2 regions of the Paenibacillus sp. OK060 genome follow, and region 2 is predicted to be linked to the other one. Evidence: riboswitches for the same ligand, from Rfam matches in the RefSeq annotation. Region 2 holds a riboswitch; the other holds the start of a gene.
The links. Region 2 has a riboswitch for thiamine pyrophosphate ahead of BLS14_RS09155 (thiamine phosphate synthase). Riboswitches for the same ligand answer to the same signal wherever they lie in the genome.
Positions count from the first base shown of each region.

Region 1 (6,133 bases), on a different contig from region 2:
GCTGCAATCGAACGTACAGGAATGTTCTCCCCACGCGCGAGCAAAATTTGCGGCTGGTAGCTTAGTGCAAGATCGATTTTCCCGGCGGCAACAAGTTTGAGTGCATCATTCGTATCGGCAGGCATCTGGATATCGACATCCAGACCTTGATCCGCGAAGTAACCATTCTCCTGAGCAACATAGATGAAGGAATGCACTGCATTTGGGTACCAATCGAGCATGATGGACAGCTTGTCTTTGGATGTCGATGGCGTTTCTATCGCAGATGAGTCTGTATCGTTTGCATTGGAAGTTGAGCCTGTGGAGGGCGTATTGATGCCCGTTTTACCGCATCCGCTGACGATTAGCAAAAGAGACATGAGCAGAATGGGGAGCAGGGAATAGATATGCTTTTTATTCATAACGTAAAGTTCCTCGTTTCTTTTGTTTTTTTGTTTTGAAATCCGAAAGTTATCCAGCTTTTCTTCTACCTGCATGACGTGGTGTACCAAATCTTCTCTCCATCCATGCAATGAGTACAAACAGCGCGATACCAAGCAGGGATAATAGCATAATGGCGGCGAACATCGCATCCGTGTTCATATTGCTCGACATTCTGCGGCTGAAGTAGCCAAGCCCCTTGCTTCCACCAAGCCATTCACCGATCGTTGCACCGACCACACAATACACCACGGACATTTTCAGTCCCGAAAAGAAGGAGGGAAGGGCAAGTGGAATCTGGAGTTTGCGAAAAATATCCCACTTGGTGGCCCCCATCGTCAGCAGCAGTTCACGCTGCTCCGGATCACCCTTGCGCAGGCCATCGTAGGTGCTCACCACAATTGGGAAAAATGCGATCAGGAACACCACCGCCACTTTACTCCACAGCGTGTAGCCAAACCACAGGATAAAGACGGGGGACAGGGCAATCAGCGGGATCGTCTGACTGATCACGATGAAGGGATATAACGCTTTTTCAATCGACCGATTCATATACATACCCGTTGCAAGTGCAATTCCGGCACCAATGGACAAGCCAAAACCAACGACAACCTCCATCAAGGTAGCAGGCAGATGTGTAGCCAGCAGAAGGTGGTGATGTTCATACAGCGAACGGACAATCGCCGTCGGGGCTGGAATGATGAAGGAAGGCACCCATCCCATACACACAATCCACTCCCAGAGAGCAAGCAGCAAGATCATGAGCAAAAGAAACAGACCATAACGGGCAAGCCAACCTCTTACGCTATGCTTCATGCTATCTCTCAAGTTACCGTCTCGCATGCAATTGTTCCTCCAGTAGTCGTCTCATCTGAACGAGAGCCGGTTCGTAGATCATGTCCGAATGTCTTGGACGTGGCAAAGGTACCGTCAGATCCTGCAGCTGTTGGCCTTGGCCCACCGGAGTTAACAGGATAATTCGATCACTGAGCAGCAGGGCTTCTTCAATGTCATGTGTGATGAACAACACGGTTTTGCCCAGGCCTTCCCAGAGCTCCAGCAGCCAGCGATGCATCTCACGTTTGGTCAGGGCATCGAGTGCGCCGAATGGTTCATCCAGCAGCATCAGTTGGCCACCTGTCAGCAAAGTACGAAGCAGCGCGACACGCTGGCGCATGCCACCTGAAAGCTCGTCCGGGTAAGCATGCGCGTGGCCGGATAAGCCAAATCTGTCGAGGCCAGCCAGGATATCTGCTCGAATCCTTATCTTATCCTGCCGACCTGCAGCCAGTTCAGAGGGAAGCATGCAATTCCCCATGACGGTTCTCCAGGATAATAGGAGGTCCTTTTGCGGCATGTAGGCCACCTGCCCCAGTCGCTTTCCTTCTTGAACCCAAGGAATTTCAATGGTTCCGTGTGTTGGCTCAAGCAAGCCTGCCAGCAGCTTGAAAAGGGTACTTTTACCGGAGCCGCTGGAACCGATGAGCGAGACGAATTCGCCTTTGGCTACACGCATCGACACATTGGAGAGCACGGGGGAATCCCTTTTTCCCGGGAAAGCGTAGCTCATGTTGTGAATGGTTATATCGTTATCCATCTCGTTCCGTCCCCCCTTGTTATTCATAATTCAACTTCAAACCGCGGGATCTTTAATTACACCTTCTGATCTGCCCGCAGAACGCGAAAAAGACCCACCCATTTCCGGAGAAATGAGTGGGTCTGTAAGTTCAATTCACATTAAATTCCATCATCAACATGAAAAAATCCGCTTACTGAGAGGCCGCTCCACTTCCCTCCGCTGGTATGATCCAGATCAGGTTCAAAGGGTCCGAATCGTTCGATTCGTCTCAGCCGCAAGGCTCCCCTAGTGCAATGTTCAAGATATGCAGTTGTGTGTTCAGCATATATCACATGCAAGTGGAATGTAAAGAGGGCGGCTTAAAAGAAGTGTGCGTAATGTGAGTTAGGAAAGTAACTAGGATTCTAATCGTTTGAATGTAACAGTGAATCAAGCTCCCCGATCAGACGGGCAATCTGCTCCGGTGTACCAATCGTAATCCGAAGCCAGGTAGGCATACTGAATTGGGCACCGCCGCGGACAGAGATGCCTCTGTTCAACAATTCTTGGGTAATCGGGCCACTATCCTGCAACAGATCAACCATGATGAAATTTGTTTCGGAAGGGATGTAGGGTAAGTTCCACTGATCAAAGGACTGCATTAACGTTTCCCTTCCTTGACGATTGTAGTGCAGGCAGTGAGAAACAAATTCATGATCATCCAGGCTGGCCAAAGCAGCGGCTTGGGATGTGGCTGTCAGACTGATGGGCAGCTTGACCCGGTTAATGCCTTCAATAATGCTTTCATTCCCGATGCCATATCCAATTCGCAGGCCGGCAAGTCCATATATTTTGGAGAAGGTCCGCAAAATAATCAGATTATTATACTGCTCCAGCAGCTTAACCGTATCAGGATAATCTTCACTTTCCGCGAATTCATAATACGCTTCGTCCAGGACAACCACGACATGGGAGGGAACATGTTCGAGTAAACCAAGTAGGGCATCTGCCGTGAAAATGGTTCCGGTTGGATTATTCGGATTGCACAGCCAGATAATTCGGGTAGAAGCATTGATCCGTTGCCGGAATTGCTCCAGGTCCAGTGAATGGTTGACCAAAGGCACTTCATGAATGACCCCGCCTGCCAGCAGCGTAGCGCCCTTATACCAGTTAAAGGAGGGCACTGGAATGAGTGATTCCTCGCCGGGATTAAGATAGGCTTGGGCGGTAAGGGTAAGGAGCTCGAATGAACCACTGCCAAATACCAGTTGGGAGGTACGCACACCCAGACGGTCCGCAAGTTTGTCACGCAGCAGTTGGCTGGAACCGTCGGGGTATTGAGCCAAAAGATCGGAACCCAGCGATCTGACCGCTTCCGCTGCCAGGGGAGAAGAACCGAACGGATTCTCGTTCGCTGCAAGTCGATCTACACTTTCCAGTCCCAACTCCCGCCGGATCTGTTCCATGGATTTGGCAGGCGTATAAGCCGGAATTTGAGTTAAAAGGTCTTTAACAGGTGGAGAGGGAACGGGTGAGAGGGATTGCATAATCATGCCTTCTTTCCAGTGGAATTAGATCGAGAATGATATCTGTTTCTGGGCAATCTGCTGTGGTGTCTCTTGTGGCGGAGTCAACAAGCGATTCAGAATCAGGTTTTCAAAATGAGCAAACCCGCTGTCCCGAACGCGTGGCCGCTCCAGCGTAATTCGGGTATCCATCGTTATATGACCATCCTCAATTAACAGCACTCTGTCTGCCAGCGCAACCGCCTCACTGACATCATGCGTGACCAGAATGACAGTCAGATCTTCTTCTACCCACAAGCGTTCGATTAATTGCTGCATCTCAATTCGTGTCAATGCATCCAATGCACCCAGCGGTTCATCCAGCAGCAGTAAACGCGGATGACTTGCGAGTGCCCGTGCCAAGGCGACACGTTGTTTTTGTCCGCCAGATAATACCCCCGGCCAATCACCTTCACGCTCTCCAAGTCCTACATTGCGAAGCGACTGGCGTGCATCTTCCTTGTTCTTGTCGGGGATACCTAGTCGTACATTGTCGAGCACGGATTTCCAAGGCAGCAGCCTTGCTTCCTGAAACAGAAACCGTGTCTCGGGTGCTGTACTGCCAAGCTTTCTGTTGCCCAGCATAATGCTCCCGGAAGAGGGGGGTTCCAGCCCGGCGATCAGACGCAGCAAAGTACTTTTGCCACAGCCGCTTCGTCCAACGATGGCTACAAATTCCCCTTGTCTTACATTGACGTTGATGTCGGATAGTATCGTCCGCTGATCATACGATTTCTGAACCCCATCTACTTGAAGAATAGGACTGATCTGACTTGTGCTCATGGATCAATACACACTCCTTTGCTTTACTTGCGGGATAGGGCCGGGTTCCAGCGCAGCCAGCGCCGTTCCAGCCATTTAGCGATGGTATCGGACAGCTTGCCCAGCAGGGCATATAGCAGAATGCTTAAGACGATTACGTCCATCTGCATGAATTCCCGTGCGTTCATCGCCATGTATCCAATCCCCGCATCCGCCGCAACCGTCTCGGCTACGATAAGTGTCAGCCACATAATGCCAAGTGCATAACGAATGCCCACCAGAATGGAAGGCAGTGCACCAGGCAGGATAATGTCCTTATAAAGGGACCAACGGCTGAGGCCATATACTTTGCCCATTTCAATCAGACCGGGATCGACTGATCGTATGCCGTGAAACGTATTCAGATATACCGGAAAGAATACACCCAGGGAAACGAGGAATAATTTTGCTTCTTCACCGATCCCGAACCACACAATAACGAGGGGGATCAAGGACAGATGCGGAATGTTGCGGATCATTTGCACCGAGGAGTCGGCGATCTTTTCCGCAAGGGAGGAGATGCCGTTCAGCACACCCAGCAGGAAACCGAGACCCCCACCAATGAGGAATCCTCCCAAAGCTCGTCTGGCGCTAATACTGATATTGTTCAGTAGTTCACCGTTACGAAGCAGACGAATGAAGGCCTCCAGTACCTGAGCGGGCCGGGGCAAAATATTGGCTGCAACAACTCCAGATGCAGTCAGCCATTGCCACAGAGCCAGAATGAGTAGTGGTACAACAAAAGGAATGAACTGGTTAAACCATGCCCGGTTAAAGGTTTTGGACCGCACGTTATGCCTACCTCCTTGCTTCATTCGTTATTGGCTACCTGGAGCTGGAAGTTGATCTTGAAGTGCATCACTCCAGAATGTGCTCACATCGACTGCCTGCTCAAAAATTCCCGCTTGCTGAAACGTATCCGCTACGTCCTGTTCAGACTTGATGGCCTTTTCAGAAATGGCAACAATACGTGATGGGCGTTGTGCTTCTCCATCCGTGTAGGTTTTAAGGGCTTGATCCACGGGCTGGTGGGTGTTGTCTGCTGTAATTTGAGCCCACGCATCCTTATTGGCACGAGCCCAATCATTGAAATTGTTGATTCGCTCCAGATAATCGGCAAGGGCCTCTTTCTGTTCCGCATTTGCAATAGCCTGATCGGAGGCGGCTACAAGGAAGCTGCCTGACAGGATATCTTTGGCGCTGGCGAGCGTTGTTGCTTCATTCTGATGTGCTGAGATGATGGCATTGCCGTAACTGGCAAGTGCATCCACTTTCCCGCTTATCAGGGCGCTGAGTCCATCGGCTGTTGAAAGTTCGACCGGACTGATGTCACTCCAGGTTAATCCGGCTTCTTCCAGCATTTTGAGCAGGAAATAGTGGGCCGTTGTATTTTTTACGAAAGCAACTTTCTTGCCTTTCAGGTCAGCAACCGATTTGATCGATGAACCTTTGGGAACAACGACCTCCTGATTTAAGGTGCTGCCTTGTTGTACCGCAATAATCTTGAAGCTTCCACCATTGGCAGCTTGAGATGCAAAAATGGGCGGAATTTCACTGGTCACACCAAAGTCCAATTGGTTTGCAGCCATCGCTTCAAGGATCAGGTTACCTCCCTGAAATACGTTATAAGTGACTTTATAGGGGGTTTCATCGAGTCCGGCGGCTTTTAGCCCCAATTCGAGATTGCTCCATCCGGTCTGACCAACACGAATGGTAACGTCTTTATTCGAAGCAGCTGATGCCGCTGTCGGTGTTGTGCCTGTACCCGCGGCCTGATTGTCAGTTCCGG
Region 1 covers NZ_FNFR01000004.1:7,048-13,180, forward strand. The annotation lists gene BLS14_RS15255 (ABC transporter substrate-binding protein) at 1-401, opposite strand, end outside; gene BLS14_RS15260 (ABC transporter permease) at 451-1,263, opposite strand; gene BLS14_RS15265 (ABC transporter ATP-binding protein) at 1,250-2,044, opposite strand; TPP riboswitch at 2,194-2,296, opposite strand; gene hisC (histidinol-phosphate transaminase) at 2,404-3,531, opposite strand; gene BLS14_RS15275 (ATP-binding cassette domain-containing protein) at 3,550-4,326, opposite strand; gene BLS14_RS15280 (ABC transporter permease subunit) at 4,350-5,135, opposite strand; gene BLS14_RS15285 (ABC transporter substrate-binding protein) at 5,163-6,133, opposite strand, start outside.
Region 1: linked by a shared signal. The riboswitch ahead of BLS14_RS15265 (ABC transporter ATP-binding protein) and the one ahead of BLS14_RS09155 (thiamine phosphate synthase) in region 2 are both predicted to bind thiamine pyrophosphate.

Region 2 (6,133 bases):
CAATACAGACAATGCCCAAGAGGCTCAATATTTAAGCAATCAATATAAGATGGCACTTCAGACTGCTGTACTGGATGCAGGGGCTGTGATGCATCAAAATGAGAAGCAAGACGATGAAGCAGGGTATGATTCGACCAAATTTGTAAAAGCGGACAAAGAGCTTGCCTTGACTACCTTTACCCAAACACTGGCGCTAAATATGGGGATTCAGGATGATCCTGCTGCTATACGGGCCATGTTTAATTACATTCCTGCAATGGTCGTGCTGGATTATGATGGTTATTACATTTTGGCGAACGAAACTGAGATGACAGGTGATCTTGAAGATTCATTCCGGCAAGTTTGGAGTCCTAAAAAGCCCTATACATATTCTGATTCAAATGGTAGCAGTATTAACTTCACACTCGATGGGTATGTGTATGCCTATGATGCAGGCTTGCGCATGTGGGTTGAGGGTTTCCAGAAAGAACTGGCCTCCAGCACACAAATCCCTCTGCTTCAGAATGCCGAGACGTTTGAGCAGGTCAGACGAGGCCGGATCGTGACAAGTGTGCAGGAAGATTTGGCAGATGTTATTAACCGGCATAATGAGTTTGCAAGAAGGAATGGTGTTTCCTACACCTTTACCATGCCTTTGATTTCTCAGGAAGACTGGTACAATTCGATTAATGATACGGGGCTGATGGCGTTTATTCAGGGAATACCTGTAGGTAACCAAAAGATTAACAATTATGCCATTGGTGGTGGCAGACTGGTGAAGAAAACAGCGATCGTTGGCGGAGTTGATCCTGTAAGTGGAATTAAATACTATTACCCTTCCACATGTAGCAATGGTTACAGAGCCGAAGAAGTGTTTACAAATGCCAAACAAGCGGCAGCACAAGGTTATTTTGAGTATAACTGTTCCATAAATTAAAGGCAGTTTGTTTGTAATATAAAAGCGAGGTTGCATGAGATGTTTACATTACTTTCAGAAAAGGCGACACCTGTGCTAAAATAGGGTTTCGGAACGATAGTAATGTCCAATAGATAGGAGCAACCTCATCTTATGAGTTTATTGTCAGTAGAGAACGTGAGTCACAATTTTGGAGACCGCACGTTATTTAAAAATGTATCTTTTCGTTTACTTGCCGGAGAGCGTGTAGGTCTTGTTGGTGCAAATGGTGTGGGTAAGTCCACACTGATGAACATTCTTACCGGGAAATTGTTAAAGGACGAAGGGAAGGTCGAATGGACCCCCAAAGTTCGTTATGGATATCTGGATCAGCATACCAAGCTCACGCCTGGAAAAACGATTCGTGATGTGCTTAAGGATGCGTTCCTGCCCTTGCTTGAGTTGGAAAAAGAAATGATGTCTATTACGGATCAGATGGCAGACGCCGATCCGGACAAGCTCGAATTGTTGCTGGAAGAAATGGGTGACATTCAAGAGCAATTGGAGCAAGGTGATTTTTATCTGATCGATGTGAAAGTGGAAGAGATGGCGAATGGACTTGGATTGTCCGCCATCGGTCTAGATCGTGATGTGGCCGCGCTTAGTGGTGGTCAGCGTACGAAGGTATTGCTTGCCAAGCTTTTACTGGAGAAACCCACAGCTCTTTTGTTGGATGAGCCGACGAACTATCTCGATGTGGAACACATTGAATGGCTGACGCGTTACCTGAAGGATTACCCGTATGCGTTTATTCTGATTTCGCATGATACAGAGTTTATGAATGAGGTCGTTAACGTTATTTATCATCTGGAATTTGCCAAGTTGACGCGTTATGCAGCGAACTATAACAAATTCCTTGAAATGGCCGACATGAATAAGGCGCAACATATTGATGCTTATGAGAAACAGCAGGAGTTTATCAAGAAGCAGGAAGATTTCATTCAGCGGAACAAAGCCCGCGCTTCCACTTCCGGTCGTGCCAAGAGCCGTGAGAAGCAGCTCGGCAAGATTGAACGGATTGATCGTCCAGACGAAGCGGCCAAACCCACATTCAAATTCAAGGATGCCCGGGCGAGTAGTAAAACCGTCTTTGAGGGTATTGATTTTGAAATCGGATATTCATATGCATTATTGCCTAAAATGACGATGACGATTGAGCGTGGCGAGAAAATTGCCATTGTTGGATGTAACGGTGTAGGTAAATCCACACTGCTCAAGACGATCTTGGGGAAAATCCCACCAATTAGCGGTAAGACTTTCTTGGGGGACTATCTGGAAACAGCTTATTTCGAACAGGAAGTACGTGCAGGTAATATTACCCCGATCGAAGATGTGTGGAATGAGTTTTCTCATCTGACACAGAATGAAGTCCGGGGCCATCTCGCACGTTGTGGATTAAAAAATGAGCATATCACCCGCCCGCTTAACGCACTTAGTGGTGGTGAACAAGCCAAGGTTCGTTTATGTAAGCTTCTGATGCGTGAAAGTAACTGGATTTTGTTCGATGAGCCCACAAACCATTTGGATGTAACCGCAAAAGCAGAGCTGAAACGTGCCCTGCAGGAATTCAAGGGTACCGTGCTGCTCGTATCCCATGAACCTGAATTTTATGAAGGTTGGGTAACCAAAACGTGGGATGTTGAAGCTTGGTCCGACAAACAATAGTTTCTACGAAATTCTTCGCACCAGAAACAGCAACTTCGTTAACTACATGATTTCAGCAATGGTGAACAACGTAATTCATGGAAATGTACGGTGACAAAAAAAGGTGTCTATGGTAACATAGGCTACAGCTTCATATGAACACTAGGGGGGCCGCACGATGCGGCTGAGATGGAAGAATGCGATTCCGGACCCTTTGTACCTGATCTGGATCATACCAGCGTAGGGAAGTGGCGCGTTTCAGCTAATGACAAAGAGCTTTATCGTTGACTTTGCGATATGGCCTGCAAGATGAATCATGCAGTTCTATGTATACAGCGTTGCGACTATGGATGGTTTCTATAGTTGTTATGCGTTATGTATAGTGTAATTGCATGCGACAGTCATTCAGTTGATCCATGAATTTTAAATTCGTGGCCACTCCCCTACGGGAGTGGCTTTTTTGTTGTTGTATATCAGCTTAAATCATGCAAGAGGAGGGCGAATAGGACGGTAATCTTCCACGAACATGTAATAACAAGATCATTCGAACTGCATGTGGTTTCACCAGGTACAGGAGACTTGGGCTCTTTTCTGAATATTGCTAAGGGTATATGGCGGTGGGTCGATTATATCCACATTCGGGAAAAAAAGCTGACCCTTGAAGAACAGATGTATTGGGCGCAAGGTCTAAAAACACAAGGTGTTCCATCTGACCGAATCATTATGAATGGCTCAGATCAGCTGGATCAACATGCTTCAATTGGTGGTGTGCATTGGGGTCAAGCAGTTATTCACAGCTATGATAAGGATGAGTTGAGGACAGTCGATCGGCTGCGCGTAGGCATATCGGTTCATTCTCTGGAAGAAGCAAAAGTTGCAGAAAAACAGGGAGCGGATTATCTCTTTTATGGGCATGTCTATGCTTCAAATAGTAAACCGAATTGCGAACCCAGAGGGCTAAGTGCGTTGGCTGAGGTATGCTCTAATGTTTCGATTCCCGTGATCGCGATTGGCGGGATAAGACCTGAAAATATTGCTGCCATTCGAACTGCTGGTGCTAGAGGAGCCGCTGTGATTTCTACGATTTGGACGACCGATAAGCCGGAACTAGCTGCCGCTTCATTGCGACAGGCGATCACGGATTCAGACAAGTACGCCGAACCAAGGAGATGAGATCTTGAGAGAGGAAGCAAGAAGTCGAAGCAGGAATCGTTCAGGCTATCATCCAGGAATAGTTTCGGGAAGTAAAGTTGGAGCGGAAGTTCGAGGCAAGCTTCATGCAGAAACCATTATTGTAGGTGGAGGAGTTATCGGTTGTGCCATCGCATGTGAACTCGCTACTCGAGGCCATGACGTTCTTCTGGTTGAGCGGGCGCGGCTCGCTGGGGGAACTTCCTGTGCAGCCGCAGGCATGCTTGCTGCTGATAGTGAGGAATTCACTCATGCTGTAATGGCAAAGCTTGCAAGGCAGAGCAGAGCTTTGCTTCATGAGCAGAAGGAACGGATAAGTTCGCTTAGCGGAGTGGAAATGGGGCTGCAACAGCATGGCTTTATTACTCCTTTTCGTTCATACAGTGAAGTCAACAGTTACAAAAATAATCGATCGTCTACCTTATCTACAGAACATATTTGGTGGGATCGTGTCGCTGTCCAGCAGGAAGCATCATGGTTAAACAGGGATACGTATGGAGCATATTACAGACCTTCCGAGAGCGAGGTTCTTCCTGTCAACTTAACGCAGGCTTATGTCAGATCTGCTCAAGCCATGGGTGCAAGGGTGATGGAAGGTGTACAGGATGTCCGTTTGCATACTGATGTGAATGGAGTGCAAGGGATCGAGACTTCAATAGGAACGATGACATCGAGAAATGTCATTATTGCTACAGGGTTACATGGTGAAGAATTGATGAGACATGTGGGTCTGAAATCGCCTGTTTTACCAGTAAAGGGGGAGATTGCAGCCGTGCAGTTTTCTCCCCACCATGCCGGGTACAGGCCAGACAAAACGGTGTATGCAGAGGATATATATATTGTTCCCAAAGCCAATGGAGAAGTATGGATCGGTGCAACAAGCCTTCCTGGAAGAACAGACATGAAAGTTTCGGTACAAGGCATTCAGAAGCTGCTTGCAGCTGCAACAAACTGGGTACCTGGCATGAAGGAAGCACATTTTATCCGAGCGTGGGCTGGTGTCCGTCCTTCGACTCCAGATGGATTGCCCTATGTGGGGGCTTGTGATAGTGTACCGGGTTTATTCGCTGCTTTTGGACATTATCGTAACGGCATATTGCTTAGTGCGATTACAGGCAGCCTCATGGCTGACTTGATTTGTGGCAAAACTTCGGAAGAACTGGGGATTCAGGACCTTTGTCCAGAACGTTTGAACATAAAGGAGATGTTGCAGTGAACATCATTGTCAACGGACAAACCATGCAAATTGAAGATAGCTTAAATCGTGTAGACAAATTGCTCCATTCATTTAATTTGCAAGTAAAAACCGTCGTGGTTGAATTGAATCGTCAAATTTTAACGCGGGAATATCATGAAACGACGGCGTTAAGAGACGGAGACCGAATTGAAATTGTACATTTTGTGGGAGGCGGTTGAATTATGCTGAGGATTGGAAATTATACGTTTGAATCTAGATTGCTGCTGGGTACAGGCAAATTTTCGGACTTGGAAGTGCAGAGTCAGGCGGTTGAGGCTTCAGGTACGGATGTATTAACGTTCGCGGTTCGGCGTTTGAATCTGGAAGATCGGAACAAACAGCACTTTCTGGACACACTGGACTTGAAAAGGTATACCCTGCTTCCCAATACAGCGGGTGCTGCAACAGCAGAGGAAGCTGTGCGAATCGCTGAACTAGCTCGGGCTTCAGGACTTTGTGATATGATAAAAGTAGAAGTTATCGGCGATGGAATCACATTACTTCCTGACCCAATTGAAACCTATAAAGCTTGCGAGATCTTGCTTGAAAAGGGCTTTACGGTACTGCCTTATATCTCAGACGATGTTATTCTGGCCAAGCGATTGCAACTACTCGGCGTACATGCTGTTATGCCTGGGGCTTCACCCATAGGGGCAGGGAGAGGAATTATTAATCCCTATAATCTGGAGATTATTATTGAACAAGCCGTCGTTCCTGTTATTGTGGATGCAGGACTTCGAGCACCTAAAGATGCTGCTCATGCGATGGAGCTGGGAGCTGACGGTGTATTGTTGAATACGGCTGTCTCCGGATCCGGAGATCCGGTGAAGATGGCGAAGGCAATGCGAATGGGGGTTGAAGCAGGCAGACTGGCTTATGAGGCAGGCATGATTCCCGTTAAGCGCTATGCAGCAGCGAGTAGTCCGGCGGAAGGAATGGTTCATACATGACTAATCAGACACGATCTTCTGAACAGGGAGACCGCTATTCCAGACAGGAACGGTATGCACCTATCGGTAAGGAAGGTCAGCATAGATTGAATAACAGCAAAGTATTAATTGTTGGAGCGGGCGCGCTTGGTACGGGTATTGCGGAAACATTGGTACGTTCAGGAATTGGCCATATTA
Region 2 covers NZ_FNFR01000002.1:649,209-655,341, reverse strand. The annotation lists gene BLS14_RS09165 (hypothetical protein) at 1-916, shown strand, start outside; gene BLS14_RS09160 (ABC-F family ATP-binding cassette domain-containing protein) at 1,049-2,599, shown strand; TPP riboswitch at 2,733-2,842, shown strand; gene BLS14_RS09155 (thiamine phosphate synthase) at 3,134-3,751, shown strand; gene thiO (glycine oxidase ThiO) at 3,756-4,985, shown strand; gene thiS (sulfur carrier protein ThiS) at 4,982-5,185, shown strand; gene BLS14_RS09140 (thiazole synthase) at 5,189-5,956, shown strand; gene BLS14_RS09135 (MoeB/ThiF family adenylyltransferase) at 5,953-6,133, shown strand, end outside.